DNA from 2 places in the Chryseobacterium sp. Y16C genome. Region 1 is predicted to be linked to the other one. Evidence: riboswitches for the same ligand, from Rfam matches in the RefSeq annotation. Region 1 holds a riboswitch; the other holds the start of a gene.
The links. Region 1 has a riboswitch for fluoride ahead of MKS83_RS05475 (universal stress protein). Riboswitches for the same ligand answer to the same signal wherever they lie in the genome.
Positions count from the first base shown of each region.

Region 1 (3,496 bases):
ATGATAAGTCCTACAGCAGTTCCCACGATTATCCCGCCTAAGACATCCGAGGGGTAATGGACACCGTTATAAATCCTACTATAGCTCACCAGTAACATCCAGATGAAAAGTTTGACTTTTATATCTTTATGATGAGGGGGTAGAATTATGGAAAGTAGTACAGTTAAAGCCATTGCATTGGCAGCATGGGAGGATACAAAACCGTAAAGACCACCGGGACCTGCTTTACTGAGACGTATCAATGGTATGAGCAAGGGCTCATGTGAAGGGCGGAGACGCTGAACAAGATGTTTAATCAGTCCTGATGATATCTGGTCAGCTAATGTAATGGCTATTGCGATCGCAACAAAGATGTACAAACTCCGTTTTTTATATACTTTTACTAAAAATAACGCAAGGGCCAGATATAGTGGGACCCAGAACCATTTATTACTTGCCCAGTACATGACCTCATCCAGTGCATCATTATGTGCATGGTTGATGTAAAGAAGCAAACGTTTATCTAAATCTTTGAGTTTTACAAAAAAGTCTGAAAGAACAGCTAGACCTAAAATGATGAGATTATGTGACATTTTAAATTACATTTAGTTTATATCCGATATAGGCTACAAAGCATCCTGCTGCCAGCAGTGAAATTGACCACTTTGTAGCGCTTCCATAAGTAAGATGGGCAATACCGATGCCTACGGTCACGAGCATGATAAGGGCTATTATAAGGGCTATCCATTGCATAGTAGGAAAAATCAGTGCAACAATCATTGGTATCATCGCACTTGAAAAGTTGCAAATGGAAGAAATAATAACGCCCCGCAGACTATCTTTCAGTATCCGCTTTCCGAGCTGCGTTGTGGCAAGTTTGCCGTGCGATGCAAGATTAAGCTGTTTTTCAGCATGGATCAGGTGGGTGTGCTGGCGTGAATATTCTGAAAAAAAATAGATAAAGGCTCCTGATACCGTGGTGGCAAATGCTACTTTCAATGCCAGCGATAAAGTGATCGGCATGCCTTCAGATGTTAGGACATGACCGGTCACCAGTGCCAGAACAGTGAGAATTCCATCTATCAATCCCAACAGCAATGCAAAAAGGTTATTTTTAAACAGATTTTTCATCGCGTGCGGTGAACGGGTGTGATCATCTTTTTGCCAGCAAGCAACTGGTCAAGACTGTGTACAACAGCTCCTGTTTTTTCGATGGCATTTACGATGTCGTCATAGGGGAGATCGATTCCTTCAACAGTAATTTCCATACCGACTGTCTCCATATCTATTTCGTTGACCACAATGCTCAGTCCTTCTACCTGCTCTATGCTTTCTATAGCCGTGGCAATTTCAGTGATATCGGGAAGGTCCTTGGCTTTATCGACATCCAGTAATAATTGTCTTATACCCATGATCTACATATTTTGCATTGTTTTATTTTTCTCGGGTACGATCAGCATTGGAACAGGTGATGAATGTAGAATATCTTCGCTTACACTTTCCTTGAATAGTCTTCCAAGACCTTTACGCTCGTGCGTGCCAGCAACAATTAGTTGGGCATTCCACTCTCTGGCTGCAGATAGAACACTCTCTTTTATTCGTCCGTCCATTACAAAGATTTTTGTTTGTACTCCATCAGAGAATTTCATAGAAAGGTTTTCCAGATAGTGCATGTTTTGCATAAATGTTTTATCGGATTCGGCGGGGTTAACTTCTGTAAGCATATCCATATGATATTCTTTGGAATTTTCAACATGCAGCAAAGCAACTTCAGCTGTCAACTGCTTGGCTAAAGTATAGCCACATTTTACAACATTTTGTGACAAAGGAGTTTCGTCAACCATGATTAAGATTTTTTTTATTGATTCCATAGTATTTTGGATTTAATTGTTATTAGATATAAATTAGGGATTGAATACGGCTGAAGACATGAAACAGATTGATATCTTCCCGAAAAGTAAGGTTGCTTTAAATTGTATATAGGGATAGGATTACACCAGATCATCCGACGCAAATAAAGATGGTTTATCATCCTATGATAAACAAAATATAAATTGTTATGGGCGTTTGAAGATTGTTTTAGAAGCATGCTCAACCTGATTAAAATGTTATACATCTAATTTAATCAGGCGTCATCAGCTCTTTAGAGCGGTTGGGTAAGGAAGAACACCATTTCCTTTTTTCTTTAGTAAATGTATTAATTTTTTTTTAATCGCACTCTTTTTTTTAAAATATTTCCGACCTAAGCGAAGCTAAGGAGTTTCAATCTTTCTTAGTATGCTCATATTTGTATCAGCGCTTTGCTTGTTTTTACGCCTTAGTTTTTGCTCTGCCTTCTCCTTCTCTTCTTTTTTTTCATGTTGAACTCAAATATCTGTTCCTCTGGATCTTCGGACATTCCACCTAACAAAAGTGAATCCAACAGTCCCCATTCACCTATTAAACTTCCGCTGTTTATCATAAAATCGAATAGCGGATGGAGTTCATCTTTAAGAGATGTCATATTTATATTCGTGGGATTTGGAGGTGTGGTTTGTTTGTTGCTAGGCGGTTCACTGAGTTTGTTGTCGGCAAACAGCTTTTGGAATACGTTAGCAGAGAATTGCTTGCCCAAATGTGAACCGTTGAATACATGACCGGTATTGTGATCTATAAAGGTAATTCCATACAATCTGCCCTGTTCATTTCTTCTGATTACTGTATTTATTCCGTGCTCTATTAAATAAGTGGTAAACTCCTTTTCATTGCTGGTTATTGTTAAGGCCGCAGAAATAATCAGACTGGTTTTCTCTTTAATTTCGGGACGTAGTATTTTACTCTTTTCAAAATGTGATCGAAGAGCTATAAGTCCCGCCTGTTTTCCGAAAAGGGATGCTTTAAATGGATTACCTATTTTAGCACCGCCAGTATCCAGAACGCTATATACTAGTCCCTCTTTGATCTCACCTTTATAATCTTTTTTTACATGTTCAGCGGTAATATTGAAAAGTGAAAGAAGAGCGTTGTAGCTACCTAGGTTCTGAAAGCTATAATGATCTGGTAGGTAGCGTACAATCGACGCAATCTGACTTTTAATATTTCCTTTGTTATGATCGACAGGGGTGAAAGTAAAACCGTCATCAGAGCTTATCTTTTGATCCGCAGGAGTTAAATGGTATTTTTTTTCAATATAGCGACAAATCTCCATTGATCTTTTTTTCTCAAAAACATCAGATATTTTTATTCCATTTTCATCGACTGTTGTTGATACAATGTGGATGTGTGTTCTATCAATATCGTTGTGCCTAAAAACCACATAGGGTTGATTGCCATAGCCCATTCTGGTCATGTACTCATTTGCAATGTTGATAAAGTCTTCATCTGAAACAATATCTCGTGGATCTGGATTGAGCGAAATATGGATTGCAGTTTTTTCTGTGTTCTTATTGGCGGCAAGGTATGGGACGAACGAGGCTAATAATTGTCCGGTCGTATAGTTTCCGTCAGGTGTTTGCAGCATATTGTTCATGTGTAAAAT
Region 1 covers NZ_CP092711.1:1,254,447-1,257,942, reverse strand. The annotation lists gene MKS83_RS05490 (phosphatase PAP2 family protein) at 1-572, opposite strand, end outside; gene MKS83_RS05485 (hypothetical protein) at 574-1,110, opposite strand; gene MKS83_RS05480 (DUF211 domain-containing protein) at 1,107-1,391, opposite strand; gene MKS83_RS05475 (universal stress protein) at 1,395-1,850, opposite strand; fluoride riboswitch at 2,099-2,165, opposite strand; gene mobB (conjugal transfer protein MobB) at 2,297-3,496, opposite strand, start outside.

Region 2 (3,496 bases), 1.3 Mb from region 1:
TGATTGAGATTCGCCTTCGATAATTCCCAGATCAATTTTCCCTTCTTTTAAAAGTTCAGAAATAATTTCCGTATTGTGGGTAATCAGTTCAATTTTAATGTCCTTATAATATAAATTGAACTTGGCTAAAATCTCCGGTAATATATACTGAGCTACAGTAGTGCTTGCTCCGATAATCAGTTTCCCTTTATGCTGCTGATTGATTTGGTTGATTTCAAATTCCAGATCACGGTAAATATTTCTGATTTTTTCAGCATATTCAAATAAAATTTTACCGCTTTGTGTAAGTTGGATACTGGTACCTTTTCTGTCAAATAATTTGGTGTTCAGCTGGTTTTCGATTTCTTTAATATGCTTGGTTACAGCGGGCTGTGAAATATTAAGCTCCTCTGAAGCTTTTGTAAAGCTCGACCGGGAAGCTACGGTGTGAAAAACTTTTAATCTGTAATCAAACATAATTTAAAGGTATGAAATAAAGAGCAATCCTATAAATCAGAGAAACTTTTATTCTTAAGACTATCAAATCTTTTGTTTTTTGCTTCTCCGATTTTTTGTTTCGTATAAATACTGTTGTTTCCAGAAAATAAATAAGAGACAACACAGGCAATGGCCACGTAGATCCCACATTCGGCTCCAAATAATTCAATTCCCATAAGCATACAGGCTAGTGGAGTATTGGTAGCTCCTGCAAAAACAGCCACAAATCCCATTCCTGCAAGCAAGCCAAACGGAAGGGGTATAAAGAATGACAAAGCACTTCCCAAAGTAGCCCCAATAAAGAATAACGGGGTTACTTCACCTCCTTTGAAACCTGCAGAAAGGGTAAAAATGGTAAATGTCATTTTTAAGGCAAAATCATAGAGTGGAAGCTGCTTTTCAAAAGATTCTACAATGGTTGGAATTCCCAGACCGATATATCTCGTCGTTCCCATTATAAAAACGGCTACTGCGACAATAACTCCGCCAATAACAGGACGAAACGGAGGATATTTAATATTAGATTTAAAAACCGAACTGGCCCAATGAATCACTTTACTGAACGTTGCGGCACAGATGCCAAAAGCAATTCCTGCAATAATACTGTATAAAATAGGAAGAAATTCAAGTTTTGGGATAAGATCTATATGATAGTGGGTGTGTTTTATGTTCCAAAGATTGGTTACCCAATCTGCTAAAATTGCAGCGATAAATGCAGGAAAAATGGCAGTATAACGAATTCTTCCGATCAGGAAAACTTCAAGTCCGAAAAGAGCTCCGGCTAAAGGTGTTCCGAAGACTGAACCAAAACCTGCTGCGATAGCAGAAATGATTAAAATCTTTCGTTCATTTTTGTCGAGCTTAAATGGTTGGGTTAATTGGTCGGCAATCGCTCCGGCCATTTGTAAAGCGGTTCCTTCACGACCTGCAGAACCTCCGAAAAGGTGAGTGATTATCGTTCCCAAGTATACAAAAGGAGCCATTTTAAAAGGAATAATCTCTTTTGGGGTATGGATGTTTTCAAGCAATAAGTTGTTTCCGGCTTCAATGTCCTTACCAAAATAATAGTATAAAAGTCCCACCGAGAAACCGGCAACTGGCAGAAAGGCAATCAGCCATATATGATTTTCCCTGAAGTTCGTTGCCCATTCCAAAGATTGTAAAAAACCTGCTGAAGCACTTCCTACGAATGCACCTATAATAAGACTTATGCACAGCCATTTTAAAATATAAGGCAAAGCAGGAAATCTTCTGAAGAAAAATTGAATATGAAACTTTGTTTTGCTGCTGAATGTTCGTTGGTTTTTTGACATAACTTTCCTGATCGAATTACTGTTAATAATCTTTTAATCAGGCGTCATCAGCTTTTGAAAAGCGGTTGGGTAAGGAAGAACACCATTTCCTTTTAATACTGCAAATATAAGAATTATAATTACAAGATAAAAGATTTATTATTCATATTGGCTTTAGCTAAATTTAATATTGCCCTTTATTTGAAATAAAAATTGATAAAAACGGATAATCGCTTATTGTTTTAGTATATAGGATAATGCATCACCTTATCTATTTCAATGGGGTTATTGTATTTTCTGATAACCTCCTGCATGCTTTTGGTTTGGGTATTTAGCTCATCTACAGTATGAATTTCCTTTCCGTTGATATTAATTCTAAGATCGTTATTGGATTTGTTGAAATTATTTCTTTCAAAGGCGAAAGGATCATTATAAAACTCCATCATCAGCTTGTGTTTTTGCTTTTCGTTGATAGGAACGGCTTTATTTCCAAAGCTGGATTCCAGAAAATCTGAAGTGGAGTAGATCTTATCAAGTTTGCTGCTTTTAACAAGAGTATACATATAATTTTTCTTGGCATCAGATAATTCAAAGATCAAACCGGGTAATCCACGGAATTTAAAAGGTCCTTCATTAAATGGAATATCTTTACAGAACCATGCAGTCCAGCTTCTTCCACCAAATTTTGCTGTTGCTTTTTGCAGGGTGTAATTTTCCACCTTTTTAGTCTCATCAGCAATCGTCCAGTTGATTTTATCAGTAGTTTTAAATGTATAATATCCATTTTTGATATTGATGAAGTTCTCATTATCAAAGGAATTGATCTTTCTTTTCACCACCTGGCCTGTCATATCCGTATAACTGGAATTCATTCCGAATTTTTTATTCAAAGAATCTGTAGTGGCAAGATCTTTCCCATAGAATTTCACTTCTTTCGGAGTGATATCCAGAATCATATTCACTTTTTCATAACCCGTCTCAGTAGAGTCCATCTTATACTGAAGCTCATAAATATATCGGTGGGTTTGTGAACTAACCAAAGAAATGATCAGTAAACAAGAAAGTGTTAATAAATTTTTCATAATTAATAATTTTGGAGTTGAGTCTATCTAAAATAAGAATGATCAAGAATATATTTTCTGCTGATTCTTATGCTATCAAAAATATCTTTATCACTGGAGTCCTGTTCAAGGAACCAATAGTTCAGTCCTGCTTTTTCTCTGGCTTCAAAAATCCTTTTAAAATCAATCGTTCCGTTTCCGATTTCTGCAAAGTCTTTTGTACCGGCTTTCATGTCTTTCACATGCCATAGGGGAAATCTTTTCGGGTATTTCTCAAAATAAACCAGCGGATCTAAACCGGCTTTTGAAATCCAATACAAATCCAGTTCCATTTTAACTAAATCTGAAGACGTGTTTTCCAGGATGAAATCATAAATATTTTTTGAATCATCAAACTTTTCAAACTCAAAATCATGGTTGTGGTAGGCAAACTGAATTTCTGCCTTTTTCGTAACGTCTCCTGACTTATTGAATAATTCCGGAAGCTTTAGATAATTTTCAACCGTTCGTTCCTCCGGAAAAAGATAAGAACAAACCATGTATTTTGAGCCGATGAAATGTAAATCTTCAACTGATTTTTCCCAATTTTTTAATAAAGTGCCGTCATCGTTATGAAGAATACCTGTGGTATGATGTGAGCTGATTACTTTTAACCCCACATTTTTC
Region 2 covers NZ_CP092711.1:4,856,295-4,859,790, forward strand. The annotation lists gene MKS83_RS22120 (LysR family transcriptional regulator) at 1-456, opposite strand, end outside; gene MKS83_RS22125 (voltage-gated chloride channel family protein) at 486-1,790, opposite strand; fluoride riboswitch at 1,822-1,889, opposite strand; gene MKS83_RS22130 (GLPGLI family protein) at 2,012-2,851, opposite strand; gene MKS83_RS22135 (sugar phosphate isomerase/epimerase family protein) at 2,875-3,496, opposite strand, start outside.
Region 2: another riboswitch for fluoride. It lies ahead of MKS83_RS22125 (voltage-gated chloride channel family protein); the one in region 1 lies ahead of MKS83_RS05475 (universal stress protein).